Regions from separate parts of the Paenibacillus sp. MAH-35 genome, predicted to be linked through region 1. Evidence: predicted binding sites of a transcription regulator. Region 1 holds the regulator's gene; the other holds the start of a gene.
The links. Region 1 encodes Rex, which represses fermentation and respiration genes when NADH is low (regulators of the CRP and FNR family bind a similar motif). Its sites were predicted from a motif close to TTGTGAAATATTTCACAA; they were not measured.
Positions count from the first base shown of each region.

Region 2: AC3Y2E_RS01885 (DoxX family membrane protein) is a predicted target of Rex. The motif match lies at 4,918-4,935, and genes of this name have one in related genera.

Region 1 covers NZ_JBYUPU010000008.1:188,527-196,068, reverse strand. Annotated here, with positions in the region: gene panB (3-methyl-2-oxobutanoate hydroxymethyltransferase) at 1-126, shown strand, start outside; gene panC (pantoate--beta-alanine ligase) at 157-1,035, shown strand; gene panD (aspartate 1-decarboxylase) at 1,050-1,433, shown strand; gene AC3Y2E_RS11365 (tetratricopeptide repeat protein) at 1,587-2,237, shown strand; gene dinG (ATP-dependent DNA helicase DinG) at 2,332-5,190, shown strand; gene AC3Y2E_RS11355 (redox-sensing transcriptional repressor Rex) at 5,187-5,807, shown strand; gene AC3Y2E_RS11350 (PadR family transcriptional regulator) at 6,545-6,907, shown strand; gene AC3Y2E_RS11345 (FtsW/RodA/SpoVE family cell cycle protein) at 6,910-7,542, shown strand, end outside.
Region 2 covers NZ_JBYUPU010000002.1:6,771-14,312, forward strand. Annotated here, with positions in the region: gene AC3Y2E_RS01870 (HAD family hydrolase) at 1-1,946, shown strand, start outside; gene AC3Y2E_RS01875 (glycosyltransferase family 2 protein) at 2,050-2,868, opposite strand; gene AC3Y2E_RS01880 (HD-GYP domain-containing protein) at 2,978-4,075, opposite strand; cyclic di-GMP riboswitch class I at 4,221-4,306, opposite strand; gene AC3Y2E_RS01885 (DoxX family membrane protein) at 4,962-5,510, shown strand; gene AC3Y2E_RS01890 (AAA family ATPase) at 5,599-7,542, opposite strand, start outside.

The DNA.
Region 1 (7,542 bases):
AACGGGATCGCCCAGTATGTCCAAGAGGTCAAAAGCCGCAGCTTTCCGGCCCAGGAGCATTCGTTTCACGCGGATCTGGAGCTTGCGGGACATCTGTACGGCGGCAAATCGTCCGACAACGACTGAGGGCAGCCGGGAGAGGAGCAATCATCATACATGGAAGCCATTGTCCGGATCGAAGAGCTGCGTTCGAAGCTGAAGGCAGCCAGACGCAATAAAGCAAATGCGGAGGGCGAAGTACGGGTCGGCTTTATGCCGACCCTCGGCTATATGCACGAAGGCCATATGAGCTTGATTCGTCAGGCTCGCCGGGAGTGCGACATCGTCGTCGTCAGCATTTTCGTGAACCCGCTTCAGTTCGGGCCAACCGAAGATTTCGACAAGTACCCGCGCGACAACGAACGGGACCTGTCGCTTGCGGAGGAAGCGGGAGCGGATTATGTGTTTTTGCCCAGCGTAACGGAAATGTACCCGGCTCCGACGAAGACGACGGTAGTCGTCAAGGAATTGACGGATACGCTGTGCGGCGCGTCGCGCCCGGGCCATTTTGACGGCGTGGCGACGGTGGTAACCAAGCTGTTCAACATCGTGCAGCCGGACCGCGCTTATTTCGGCATGAAGGATGCCCAGCAGGTCGCCGTGATCGAGCAATTTACCCGCGATCTGAACATTCCGGTGCAGATCGTCCGCTGCGAGACGTTAAGGGAGCCTGACGGACTGGCGATGAGTTCCCGCAACGTGTACTTAAACGAAGAAGAGCGCAAGCAGGCGCTCGTCTTGTCCAAGTCGCTTAGCCAAGCCGAGTCGTGGATGGCGGAGCCGGACATGACGGTAGGAAAGCTGGAGCTGAACATTCGACGTATGATCGAGTCCGCGCCTTTGGCCGTTATCGACTACGTTACGATTTTAACCTATCCGGGACTTGAGCCGGTAACCGGCGCACAGCCATTTAACGGAGAACACCCGATTCTGGTGGCGCTCGCCGTCAAATTCGGTAAAACCCGCCTGATCGACAATCGCATTTTTTTCTCTTGAGGAGGGGAACCGGCATGTTCTTAACGATGATGAAATCGAAAATTCACCGCGCGACGATTACGGAAGCAAATTTAAACTATATTGGCAGCATTACGATTGACGAAGATCTGATGGATTTGGTCGAACTTTTACCTAATGAAAAAGTGCAGGTTGTAGATAATAACAACGGAGCCCGCCTTGAAACGTATGTCATCCCCGGCCCCCGGGGTTCCGGAGTCATCTGTTTGAACGGTGCAGCGGCTCGTCTCGTTCATCCGGGCGATACAGTCATTATTATTTCTTACGCGCTGATGACGGGCGAACAAGCGAAAGCTCATAAGCCGAAAATTGCCATTATGGGAGAAGACAACAAGGTCGTCGATACACTGAATGTCGAAACACATTCCACAATCCTTTAAGTGCAAGCTTACGTGAGCACCGGAAGTTCCGGCTGAATTCCATATTCGATGTCGAGCAGGCTTCCTGATTTGCTTCGTGATCAAAAGTGGACTTTTTGAACAACCTCTTTAAGCACGGGCAGCACGATTTCTCAGCCAAGGTGGGATCAGATCATGTTGAAACAGTTGTTTGCCTCGATGCACGACGCGTTAGACGACGTGATAAAACATTTCCCGACTGCCGACGCCAAGGGAAAGCAGGATCTTCACAACAAGCTGGACGTATTAAAAGCGATGAGTGATTCCTTTATCGAGGAATGGCTGCAATTCGAGGAGAAGATGGCTCGTTTTCTGGAAACATTGCCGAAATCGTCCGGTTGGGCCGTTGCGGGGAGCAGCGGCGCTTCTCCAGCCTTGCCGGAAGGCAGCGATGCCTCCGAAGCGTTCAAGCGAGGCCAGGGTTATTTTCAACTGCTTATGTACGACAACGCGGTTCGCGAATTCGAGTCGGTTGTCCAAGGACACCCCGAGTTTATTCTGGGCCGGCTGTACTTGGCTATGGGCCATATGCGCAAAGGAAACGACGCCGAAGCGTACCGGCATTTCCGGTTTATTACCTCGCTGACGGAGCACGACCAGATGAAGGCCGTCTCGTATAACGCGATGGGATGCATTCATGCCAAAAACGCCAATATCGAGCAAGCCCAGCATTTCTTCAAACTGGCCTATATGGCCGATCCGAGCAGCGTGGAGCCGATGATCAACATGGGAATATGCATGTCGCATCACGGAAGCCAAAGCGCCGGAGAAGGATTTATCCATTAAATGATCATAGCCTCGCTTCGGCTTCCCTTTTCGGCTAGGCAATAATTTGGTATGCTAAGAAGGGAATCGCGAAGAAGGGATTGAAGAGTACCGGATGAGATATGCGGTAATCGATTTTGAAACAACGGGAGACCAACCTTCGGATGATATCATACAGGTTGGTCTTGTTGTTATAGAAGATGGTGTCATCAGCCGGCGGTATTCATCCTTCGTCCGGCCTAATAAATCCATACCTGAATTTATCGTACAGCTGACAGGCATCACCGATGAGATGGTGGCGGACGCTCCCGTTCTCGAAGACGTGTTGTCCGACATGCTTCCTTTGCTTGCCGACAGCGCGCTTGTGGCCCACAATGCGGGTTTTGACCATATGTTTTTGCGATACGCTTGCGAACGAAGCGGATATCTTCCTTTTGACGGGCGGGTTATCGATACGATTCCCTTCCTGCGCATCCTGTTCCCTTCGCTGACGAGCCTTCAACTGTCGATGGTGAGCACCGCTTTCGGGCTTGGTCACGATCGTCCGCACCAGGCGGACAGCGACGCTGAAGTGACGGCGCTTATCTGGCTCAAATGTTTGGAGCGGTTCGATACGCTGCCGCTGCTGACCGTTCAGAAGCTGGCTCAGCTGTTCGAGTCCGATCCTTCGGACATGGGCTGGTTTATGCAGGAGATGCGGGTGCGCAAAGAATCGGCAGTCAGTATCGACCCCGAGACGAACCGGTATTTTCGTCAATACGTGCTGAATGTCGGGGACTGGGATGAGGAGAAGCCGGCCCGTGAGGAAGAAGGTTCGCCTCAAATCGGCAAAAACGAGTCGTTCGACGAGTTTTACGATAAAATCAAGACGAATTTGCGCAGCAAGTTCGAGCACTACGAAGAACGCGAAGCGCAGGAGCATATGATCCGCGAGGTGGAGAGCTCGTTTTCGTCCGACCGCCATCTGATGGTGGAAGCGGGAACCGGCACGGGAAAGTCGCTCGGATACTTGATTCCTTCCCTGTACCACGGCATCAAGGAAGACAAGAAAGTGATCGTCAGCACCCACACGATCAACTTGCAGGAGCAGCTCCGTCAGCGGGACATCCCGCTGCTTCAGGATATATTTCCGGTACCGTTCCGGGCGGCCGTGCTTAAGGGGCGGAGCCATTATTTATGCCTGCGCAAATTCGAGCAGAAGCTGTACAACCGCGACTTTGCCAGCGAGAAGGAAGACCGGATCACCGCGGCCCAGATGGTCGTATGGCTTTCGGAGACGAACCACGGAGACGACGAGGAACTGTATTTCGCCGGGCGCGGGGCCGAATTTTGGCAGACGGTCGGCAGCGACACCGATTCGTGCCTGAACCGGATGTGCCCCTGGTTCAAAAAATGTTTTTACCACCGCGCCCGTAATGAAGCGAATATTGCGGACGTGGTCATTACTAATCATTCGCTGCTGTTTACCGATATTCAGGCGGAAAACCGGCTTCTGCCGGCCTACAAGCAGCTCGTCATTGATGAAGCGCATCATTTCGAGGAAGTGGCGAGCAAACATCTGGGGATGGATCTGCATTATGCCTCCCTGGTAAACACGCTGCTGTGGCTGTATAAGGATGCGAAGAACGGCCAGCTGCCCTCGCTTCAGTTCAGGCTGCAGCGCGGCTCGGAGCAAAAGGCCGCTGACTGGAACCAGACGATCGAGTCGGTTTATCCGCGCATGGTGCGCATTAAGGAAGAGTGGGACAAGCTGACCGAGCTGCTGTATATGTTCGTCTCCGAGCGCAACGACGGCGGAGGGACCGAGAGCGGACAACTCGTGCTCCGTCTCAAGCCGGAAGCGCTGCCGAAGGCGTGGAGCTCGCTGCTTGTGATCGAAGAGAACATTTACCTCGAAGCGACCGAGATCGGCAAAAAGCTGGAACGGCTTGTTACCGAGCTGAAGGAGGAAACCGACGAGTTTGCGACGAGCAGCGTGCTGACAGACTTGTCGGGGTCGGTGAAAGCGTTGCTGCGGCACCGGGACGTGCTCCGGTTCTTTATGCAGATGCCCGATCCGCATTACGTGTACTGGCTTGAGGCCGCTCCGTACTTCAAGAGCAAGTCGCTCCAGGTGTTTGCCGTGCCACTCGACGTCAGTCATCTGCTCAAGCAGCACTTCTTCGAGGCGAAGGACAGTGTCGTATTAACGTCGGCGACTTTAACGGTTAACAAAACGTTTCAATACAGCGCCTCGCAGCTGGGCTTGCAGCCGTTGTCGGATACCGAGAAGGTGAAGACGGTGCAGCTTGCATCGCCGTTTCAGTACCGCAAGCAAGCGCTTGTGCTGATTCCGCGGGATTTCCCTAGCGTCAAAGGGGCGACGGCGGACGAAGTGTTCCTCGGGGCGCTTGTCGGGTCTTTGGCCGATGTGGCGAAGGAGACGAAGGGCCGGATGCTCGTCCTGTTCACTTCGCACCGGATGCTGAAGCAAATTCATCCGGAGTTGAAGGAGCGGCTGAAGCCGAGCGGCATTCAGGTGCTCGGCCAAGGCGTCGACAGCGGCAACCGCAGCAAGCTGATCCGGATGTTCCGCTCGCAGTCGTCCAGTGTTCTGCTGGGCACGAGCAGCTTCTGGGAAGGCGTCGACATTCCGGGGGAGGCGCTGACTTGTCTGGCGATCGTCAGACTTCCGTTCCAGCCTCCGAATCACCCGCTGGTCGAAGCCAAAAGCGAGCAGCTGAAAAAGAACAACCTGAACCCGTTTACGGCGCTGTCGGTGCCGCAGGCGGTCATCCGCTTCAAGCAAGGCTTCGGACGTCTCGTTCGGACGGCTAAAGACCGCGGTGTCGTCGTGATTTACGATACGCGTGTACTGGAAACCTCCTATGGCCGCAACTTTTTGTATTCGCTGCCCGGTCCGAAAATCGAACATTTGAGCACACAGCAGTTGGTACCGCGAATATCAGATTGGATGGGGGAGGAAAACGGATGAAGACACCGAAAATTTCGGAGGCGGTCGTCCGCCGTCTCCCGGTTTATCTTCGTTTTTTGAATGAGCTTAGCCGGCGCAACGTGCAGATGGTCTCGTCGCAGGATCTGGGCCAAAAGCTCGATTTGAATCCGGCGCAGATCCGCAAAGATTTGGCTTACTTCGGGGAATTCGGCAAAAAAGGGATCGGCTATGACGTCGTCTATTTGATCGAGAAAATCCGCCAAATTTTAAAGCTGGACCAGATTATTCCGGTCATTCTGGTCGGAGCCGGAAACCTGGGCCGGGCTTTGTGCAATTACAACGCCTACCTGAAAGACAATATGAAGATCGTAGCCGTCTTCGACAGCTCTCCGGACAAGCTCGGCGAGCATATTAACAATTTGACTGTCCAGCCCATGACGGTGCTTAACGAGACGGTCCGGGAGCACAAGGTGCGGATCGGCATCATTACCGTCCCGGCGTTCGAAGCGCAACTGGTCGCCAACCAGTTCGTTGACGCCGGGGTGGAAGCGATTCTTAACTTCGCGCCGGTCATTATTAAGGTGCCGAACGAGATTCGCGTTCATCATGCGGATTTTACGACCGAGCTGCAGAGCTTGGCTTATTATTTGGATTGAGGCAAGGCGAGGCTGCTGATGGTCACAGACGGAGTGTGGAGTTGCGGATGCCTGCGGAGACGCAGGCATTTTTAAAAAGATCGGAAGGTTGAGGCTCTTCCCCATAACTAAAGCGGGTAAGGGCACCCCTTGCTTGTCGGGGCGGCTAATGTGTCGCTAGCTGCTTATCGTTGCTTATCGTTGCTTATCGTATGGTTAGGTAGCCCATCCGCATGTCGTCACAGCGAAGCCCAAACGCGCTCGGTTCGCAAGAAACTAGTTTACGGGATTGGTTGCACTTGGAGTCGAGCTATTCCCGCATAACCTCATCAACGACCGGCTGGAGCGAAGGCTCCCGTTATCTTCCACGCACCAACGTAATGGGTTTGCACGTCAAAGGACCGTCCGGATCAGCCGCACTCCATTATAGGGACTTCTGATAGGGAAAGGATGAGATTTCGGAGTAAGAAGGGCTGTCCCAAAGTGTTCACATGACACGGGAACGTCCCGATTTCCAAACAAAAGGACCTCAAATTCCACAGTATAGTGGAGGCTGAGGTCTTTTTTCTATGTAGGCTCAAAAAATCGCAAATTGACTGTTCGGACGAAATAATCGTACTTATCTTTAGGGATACCGCCGGAAGGAGGTGTATGAAATTGCGCGTTAGCGTGTTTTGTATGTGGAAGGAAGCGTCCATTGGACAAATAGGAACACCTATTGTACACTTATACCTAGTAAACATATGCATAGTAAATCTATGTATAGAATACCTAGGTACAGAGGAGGCGACAGATTGAACAAAGAACTGCTCAAGGGCAGCACGGGCACGATGATACTGGCGCTGCTGAACCGCCACGATCTGTACGGCTACGAGCTGTTGAAGGAGCTGGAACGCAGGTCGGAAGGCGTATTTGCTTTGAAGGAGGGTACCTTGTATCCGATTCTACACGCGATGGAAGCGGAAGGCTGGGTGGACGCCTACTGGAACGAGGTGAACGGCCGCAAGCGGAAATATTACCGGATCACACCGCCGGGCCAGAAACAGCTGGAGCATAAAAAGTCGGAATGGAACGTATTCCGCAGCGCTGTCGATCTCGTATTAAAGGAGGGGAGAGCTTAACCATGATTCGGGATCACGAATTGATTCGGAGTTATCTCCGCTCCGTATGCGCACAGATTAAAGCGAAGGAAGTCCACCCGCATATTCGCAAAGAACTCGAGAGCCATCTGGAGGAACTGGTGATGGAACGGGAGGAAGCGGGTCATCACCGGGAGGAAGCCGTACGGTATGCGATCGGGCGAATGGGAGATCCGGTCAAGGTCGGTAAAGATCTGCATGCGGTACATAAACCTAGAATGAATTGGCCGCTCATGATCGGGGGACTGTTATTTGCGGTATTAGGTGTATTCGCGATGTATCATATCGATAACAGTATGACGGTTCGGTTTCCTTTAGGAGAAAAAAAGCTGGTTTCCGTCGCTTGCGGTTTATTGATTATGGGCCTCCTGTACTTCATTCAACCACGTGCGATACAAAGATACAGCTGGGCGCTTTATGCCGCCGCAACTGGCGGGATGGTCGGCTGTCATTGGTTTGGAGCCGCCGTAAACGGCTCGCCGACGTACATCAATCTAGGCTGGATCAGCCTCGATTGGGCCTGGTTAAGCACCTATTTATGGATTGCAGCGGCTCCGGGGATATTGATCGAACGTGCGAAAAAGCCGTACTTTTGGCTGACTACGGCAGCGATTCTG
Region 2 (7,542 bases), on a different contig from region 1:
GATTCGGGAAACGTTCGGGCCGTCTGTACGATTCGCTGATGAGCGTGTTCCCGGACATAAACCGCACAGAGATCGTTCATATCGGAGATAACGAGGCTGCCGACGTTCAAGGTGCGGCCAGACGGGGAATCGCCGCCATTCACTACACGCTTATTCCGGAGACGATCGAAAGCCCGTTCCATTGGGAGTCGGTGCGGCACGGCCCCGTCCTTCCGGCGATCGCCGCGGTCCGGAAGCTGGCTGGGGCGACAATGCCCGCATCGGTTTTTCATACCGAAGAAGATAGAAACAGCGTGGAAGAGCCCGCGCTTGATTCGTTGGAGGCTGGTGCTCGTTCGTTTTTTTACCGCTTCGGCGCAGAGATACTCGGGCCGTTCGTTCAAGGCTTCTGCGACTGGGTGATCGACCAGTGCGTCGCAGCGGGACGGCGGGAGATCCATCCGCTTATGAGAGAAGCGCACCTGCTGGGGCCGGCGCTGGAGAGGGCGGTACGCAGACGGGGACTGTCCATAAGCGTCCAGCCGCTGTATGTCTCGAGACAAGCTACGCTGCTCGCTTCCATGAACGATTTTACCGACCGGGAGCTTGATCAAGTACTGGGGCTCGGCCATATAACGGTTGGTGAAGTATTCCATATGCTCGGAGTCGAAGCGGCTTCGCTGACCGCCGAATTTCCCGTACTCGCGGACTTGCTGTCCACGCCGGTGGAGGAACTGCACTCCGTACGGTCCGGAGAAACTAACGATCGTTCTTGGCATGACACTCTCCGGCGTCTGCTGCTGCAGCCTTACGCCAGACAGCTTGCGCTCCGGTCCATCCGTACGCAGCGGGAACGGCTGCTGGAGCATATCCGGCAGCAATGCGGCAGCCCGGACCGGTTAATTACCGTCGATCTCGGCTTTAACGGGACGATTCAGGCCGCCATCGATGCGGCTTATACGCTTGAACGCCGAAAAGGCGATTCCATCCATCTGCTCGCCGTGGGCACGGAGCGCGCCGCGCTGCAATTATTTCGCGGGACAGATATACGCTGCTGGATCGGCCCCGACACGGAAGGCGGTATCGCCCGGCGGTTCGCGCGCAGTCCGGGACTGATCGAAGAGCTGATGATGGGGGATTTCGGCTCGACCGTCCGTTACGAGAGAAACGATGACGGCTCGATCGTCCCCGTGACGGCCAAGCTGAACATTCCTGCCGAACAGCTGGAATATAAGCGCGCTTGCCAAGCGGGCGTGATGGCGTTCCAGAGCTGGTACAGCGTCTGGCAACAAGCAAAGCCCGGCTTGACAGCCGCTGCCGGCAATCCGCTCGAGTGGAGCCTGCCGCTGCACCGCGTGCTGGATATGCCGACACCGGAGGAAGCGTCCAGACTTGGCGATCTGGTCCATCAGGATAACTTCGGCGGGGTGCAGACGATCCGGCTATGCGAGCCGCTATCGGTCGAATGGGAGACGCGAGGCGGGGATTACCTGATCGATCTGAGCAGCTTCGGACCGGATACGACCAACGTATTTTGGCCTCAAGGCCTCGTAACGCGGAGCGAGCCGTACCGGCTGTACGTATCGTTTTTGCGGTTGCGGGACGCCTATGGCAGCGCCGTTATCGCATTTAACACGATGAACAAGCTGCGACGGGAAGGGATTCAGAGCGTGATGCTGCTGGGCAAAGGCGAGTTCGCCGAACGACTGCTTCACGAGGCGCTGCTTCAAGGAATCCGGATAGAACGGGTTCTTGATTCCGAACCGGCCGTACAGACGAGAGCGGATGGCACCACAATCGATACGCTGCCTCCGGCTTGGGAAGAAACGATTCGTACGGATCACACCGGGTATACCTACGTAATCGGAACGCTGGTCCGTGTACAAAGCTGCAGGCGGATGCTGACAGACGGTTATTCTCGGCTTAATCCGGCTGTCAGGCCACAAGTGATCGAACCGTTTGTCTAGCTTTCGTTGATTGACCCGATTGTGCGCAAAAAAGCGGAGACAGCCGTCACCTTTTCAGGAACAGCTTGATCTCCGCCTTAACTTTCGATCCCGCCTATATTCTCTATCTTTTGCCGATAGCCGCGTATCTCGAGCGGAACGGCTTACCGTCCCACAAGACGGTCGTACCGGTACGCCGGCTTTGAACCTCCGGTTCCTCAAGGAGCAGGAAAAAGTTTTTCGTTGGCAGCTCGCCCAGTCCGTGTTTGGCCGACAGTTGGTTTAAGTAGGGCTTCATATCCTCAAGCTGACCGGACAAGTTGCCGCCATCCTGCGAGAAAGCGTACAACACGCCGGCGATCGGCACCCGCTTGACACGATGCTTCTCGGAGACGCGCAGGAAAAAATCCCAGTCCCAGTAATGATACACTTGCTCGTCGAACGAACCGACAGACTCATGCACTATTTTGCGGTACAGACTGCCTGACGGGACGAAGGTGGAGAACAAACGCATAGCGGCCAAATCGTGTTCGTACGCAAATTCCATACGATGCGCAGGAACCCGCGCACCGTCCTGCCATACCAAATTGACGATCTCGGCATCGGAGAACACCATATCGGCGCCCACTATATGCTTCATCATCGTCTCGATATGGGAAGGGACAAGAAGGTCGTCGTCATCGCAAGGCATGATATACTCCCCATCCGCGTATTGGAGCCCGATATTGCGTGCCCGCACATGCTTCCGGTTCGTCTCCAGGTTTACGATCCGAATGTCCAGCTCCGGATACAAGCTGCAAACCGGCTCGACCGGGACGCCGTTGTCGTTCACGACGACTACCTGCAGCCGTTTATAGGTTTGGCGGCTGACCGCCTCCAGCAGTTCCCCTAGCTCGCCAAGCCGGTTATAAGTCGGCGTTAATACGGATACAAGTGGCAGCATCGCAGATCCCCCGTTCCTTTTCTTATCTTCCGAGCAGAATGCTGCTATTATACCATAGCCAGACCGGAGACGGGACGGAACGAACGGTTCTAGATAGGCAGAGTCCCGGCTAGCCTACGATTTCTTTAATTTTCAGCGCGCTTGTTTTGCTCAGATCGATAAATTCGGTATCCAGCGATACGAGCGGACTGGTCGGATAATTGGCGTTGATCAGCACGATCTTCCCCCGCCGTTCATCGGTTAAAATGATCTCGCTTCCGACCTGGGCGGACATCAGCCGATTCAGGAACGTCATGCCGATCTTCGAATCGAACCGGTTCTGTAATATATCCGCATGCAGCTTCTGAATAACCTCATAAAAAGGAAGTGCAGGGCACCCCGGGCGATCGGTCGTCATCGTTAAGTATACGTCCGCTAAAGCGACGATTTTGCTGAACAGGTGGATATCCGCGCTTTTGAGCTTGGACGGGTAACCGCTGCCGTCCTCACGCTCATGATGCTGCAAGGCGACAAGCGCCACGCGGGGATCGAGTTCCGACTCTTTGAGCAGCTCGTATCCGATGACGGTATGCTGTTTCATAATCTCGAATTCGTGCGGCGCCAGTTCCGTCGTTTTGTTCAGCAGAGCGCTGGGAAGCTTGACCGTACCGATGTCGCACAGGCTGGCGGCCATCGCCAGAGTCGACACTTCCTTCTCTTCCAGCTGCAGCCAGCGTCCCAGCATCGCGGCGATAAACGCAGTGCCGATACTATGCTTGAAGCGAAAATCGCCCTCCGCCTTCAGCTCGGCGAACAGCTTGTAGATGTTTCGGTTTTGCGTCGCTCCCATAATCGCCGGCAGTAAGTTGGACTCCATTTCGGAAACAGGAATAGTTCCGGTATGCAAAACGCATTTCTCAATTTCCTGCATTTTGGCATCCGCCCGTTTTACAAACTCGACCGTATTGTCCGCCGCTGGCCTGACCTCGGCAGCTTGCTTGGCCAACTCCGCAGCAGGCTGATCTTCCTTCCATACCAGTCTGGAATCTTCCTTCGGCTCGACGGGTACGGCGCGAATATCAAACAAATCGATTTGGAAGTTTTGCAGCTTCTCGATATGTCCTTCGGTAAGAAGCGTATCCACAGGAATGAGCATCATTCCCTTGGCGCTTATCACATTATGTAGCAGTTTTTTTCCGATCAAGTCTTCATATCGGTCGTACCGCATATCCGGATACTCCTCCTCGAAAATAGTGAAGAAATCGCTTACATTGCGGAAGCTACAGTCGCCAAATGACAGACGCATAAAAGAATCCCAACTTCAAAGAAGCCAGGACCGGTTTTATAACGTGAATTATAAAATTTCCCTATGCTTCGGCAGCCCAGCCGCCATCGGTTTACAACCGGAAGGCCTGCAGCTTTGCGTCCCTACCTTTCGATAAGTTTGCCTTTTCGACTATATTCCCCATCATAATCCATTCGGCCAAGAAAATCTATCCTTTCTTTGGCTGTTTTTGGTTATAAAGCCTCTGTTCAATAGGACCAATAGGCCATTATGCGATTAGTTTCCGCCAGTGAAGCGGATGGGGAAGCGATCGGGTAAGGGGGCCCAAATAATTAAACCTATGCAAGACTCACCTCCGACATCTTTTATTTTCCCCAGTTTTTTAAGCCGCCGGGCCCGTTTCGTATCCCAAAGCCTCGCTGAAGCGGAGTTCAAAATTATTTTCAAAAAAGGTTTACCCTTGTGATTTAAATCACATGTTATTCGCAAAACATGTGGTACATTAAAGACGTGGAAAGGAAAACCAAAGAAAGCGAAAAAACAAGCAGGTGATACCCACAAAGCAAACAGCAAGCCTATCACCGGCGAGAAGAGCGCACAAGAAAGGAAGATGCGTCATGCGGCACTTGAAACCGGCCATGCTTCGATCCCGATCCAGCCGACAGCGAAAACCGACCGATAAGTGAATCTTCTCGGAACTAGAAAGGTTCACGCCAACGGTGCAAGAGTATAACAGCAATTCATTCAACATCAACATCGATCCAAAACCTTTTTTACACCCTAGATTGTGAAAAAGTTCACATTATAATCCCATGAGGAGCTGATTACCATGTTGTTCAAATTTTGGAGAGAAAATCGTTACGCCGCTGCCATGCTGCTTATCATCCGGTTGTACCTTGGCTGGGATTGGATGACAGCCGGCTGGGGGAAATTGACCGGAGGGTTCGACGCCGGAGGGTTCCTGAAAAACGCCATTGCCAAGCCGGTAGTCGATAAAGCGACAGGCGGCGCGATGTACCCGACCTTCACCGCGTTCCTTGACAACTTTGCGATGCCGAACGTGAAACTGATCAACTTCCTGATCCCGCTCGGTGAGTTCCTGGTCGGACTCGGCCTTATCGTAGGGGCCCTGACGACAGCCGCCGCCTTCTTCGGACTGATGATGAACTTCATGTTCCTCTTCGCCGGAACGGTAAGCACCAACCCTTGGATGGTTCTGATCGGTACGATCGTCCTGGTCGGCGGAACGAACGCCGGCAAATACGGAGTCGACTACTACCTGATGCCGCTACTTCACAAAGCCGCTGCTCACTTCAAAAAAGACAAAAAAACGAAAGGCGGAACGCTCGGCGGCACTCACACACCACTGAACGCGTAACCTGAACGGTAAGCCAAAAATCGCCCCCGCTGCCATCACAGCGGGGGCGATCTTTGATGTTCCGGTTTCCCGGGTAACGGCGAGCCGGTTATTTTAACACAAACTCCGTGCGGCTATACCCTTCCCTCGTCTTGCGCACTTCGAGTACGGCGGGGAACGCGTCCTTCAGCTCCTGCACGTGAGAGATCACGCCGATCGTCCGGCCCGCCTTTTGCAGGTCGACCAGTGTGGCGACCGCTTTGCCGAGCGATTCCTCGTCCAGCGAGCCGAAGCCTTCGTCGATAAACATCATTTCGATCGTGACACCGCCCTGATGAGACTGGATGACATCGGTCATCCCCAGCGCCAGACATAGGGAAGCGTTAAACTTCTCGCCGCCGGACAACGTTTTGACATCGCGGTTTTGCCCCGTATAAGCATCGTAAACGTCGAGTCCAAGGCCGCTTTGCTTGCCGCCCTTCTCCAAGCGGTCGCTGCGCTGCAGCATAAACTGTCCGTTGGACAAGTTCGATAGCCGGGCATTTGCCGCCTGCAAGATCTGCTCCAAATATTCGATCAGTATGTATCGCTCAAACGATATCTTAAGCGGGTTGTCGCCTTTGATCATCTGGTACAGGTCCATCACCTGCTCGAGACGCTCTTCGAGCTCGCGGGCTTTGCCTTGCGCCGCCTCGATCGACCGTCTCAGCCGCTCGGCCTCCTGGCGGTACCGCTCGGCCGTCTGAATCTCGGCCAGCACCTGCTCCAGCTCGCGCTTCTGCTCCGCCAGCGCTGCGCTCATCGCGCCGGTGTCGGCCGGTTCGCGCCCGGCAAGCTCCCGCTCCAGCTCGGCGATCTGATCCGCCAGCGCCGCGACCGATTGGCGGAATGCCTCGATCCGTTCGCGCAGCGCCAGGCGCTCCGCCTCCGCCAGCCTCGCCTCCACATATTCGGCCGGCGAAGCGAAGCCGCTCTCCGCCAGCTCCAGCCGGAACCGCTCCCCGGCCTGCCGCAGGTTGCTCTCCGCTTCTTCCAGCTGCGCGGCCATCTGGACTTCGCCCGCCTTCTCGGCGGCGAGCTTCGTCTGCGCCGCTTGCAGCCGCTGCTGCGCTTCCTTCCAGGCTGCTTCGAGCTTGGCGACGAACGCGCTTTGCGCTTTCATCCGCCGCTCCAGCAGATCCGGCGACCGCAGCTCCTCCGGAATGCGCTCCAGCTCTTTCGCGAGCAGCGACTGCTTCGAGCCGCTCTCCACCGCAAGCTGCTGCTGGCGCTGCTGAAGATCGTCCTTGCCCTTTTGCTGCTCATCCAGCTTCCGGTCCAGCAGGGCTTCTTCCTGCCGCAGCGCCGGCAGCGAAGCGGCAAGCTGCTTCAGCTTGTCCGTCTCCGCACGAAGCTTTTTGCCCTCGGCTTCCAGCCGTGCATATTGCTCTGCCAGGGCTGCCGGCTCGATGCCGTGCTCGGACGCCTCCTTCGCCCCGGCGTCCCAGCCGGTCCGCGCCGCCGCCGCTTGCGCCTTCGCCGCGCTGAACTCCTGCTCCGCATGGCGCAGCGACTCTTTCGCCTGCTGCAGCGCTTCGCGCGACGGAATCACCTCCCCGGCGGCCGCTTTGCTCGGATGATCGGCGCTTCCGCATACCGGGCAAGGCTTGCCGTCGTGCAAATGCGCCGCCAGCAAGCTCGCCTGCCCTTCGATCCAGAGCGTCTCGAGCCGGTCGTGCTCCGCCCGCATCCGCCGAAGCTCGCGCTCCTGCTCGGCTTCGAGCCGGCCGAGCTCGCCGAGCCGCTTCTCGAGCTCGCTCAGCTCCTTCAGCAGCCGCGCCTGCTGCCGCATGCGATCGAGCGCCTCGAGCCGCTCCGGCAGCGCCGCCGTCTCGGCTTCGGCCGCGTGGCGCCGCTCGGCGCACGCCCGCTTCGCTTCGCGGACGCCGGCCAGCGCCTCCTCGGCCGCCGCCAGCTTCGCGCGGCCGGCCCGCTCCTCGCCGGCGAGCCGCTCCGCTTCGCGCCGCAGCGCGTCGAGCTGGCGCACCGCCGGCGTTAGGTCCGCGAGCCGCTG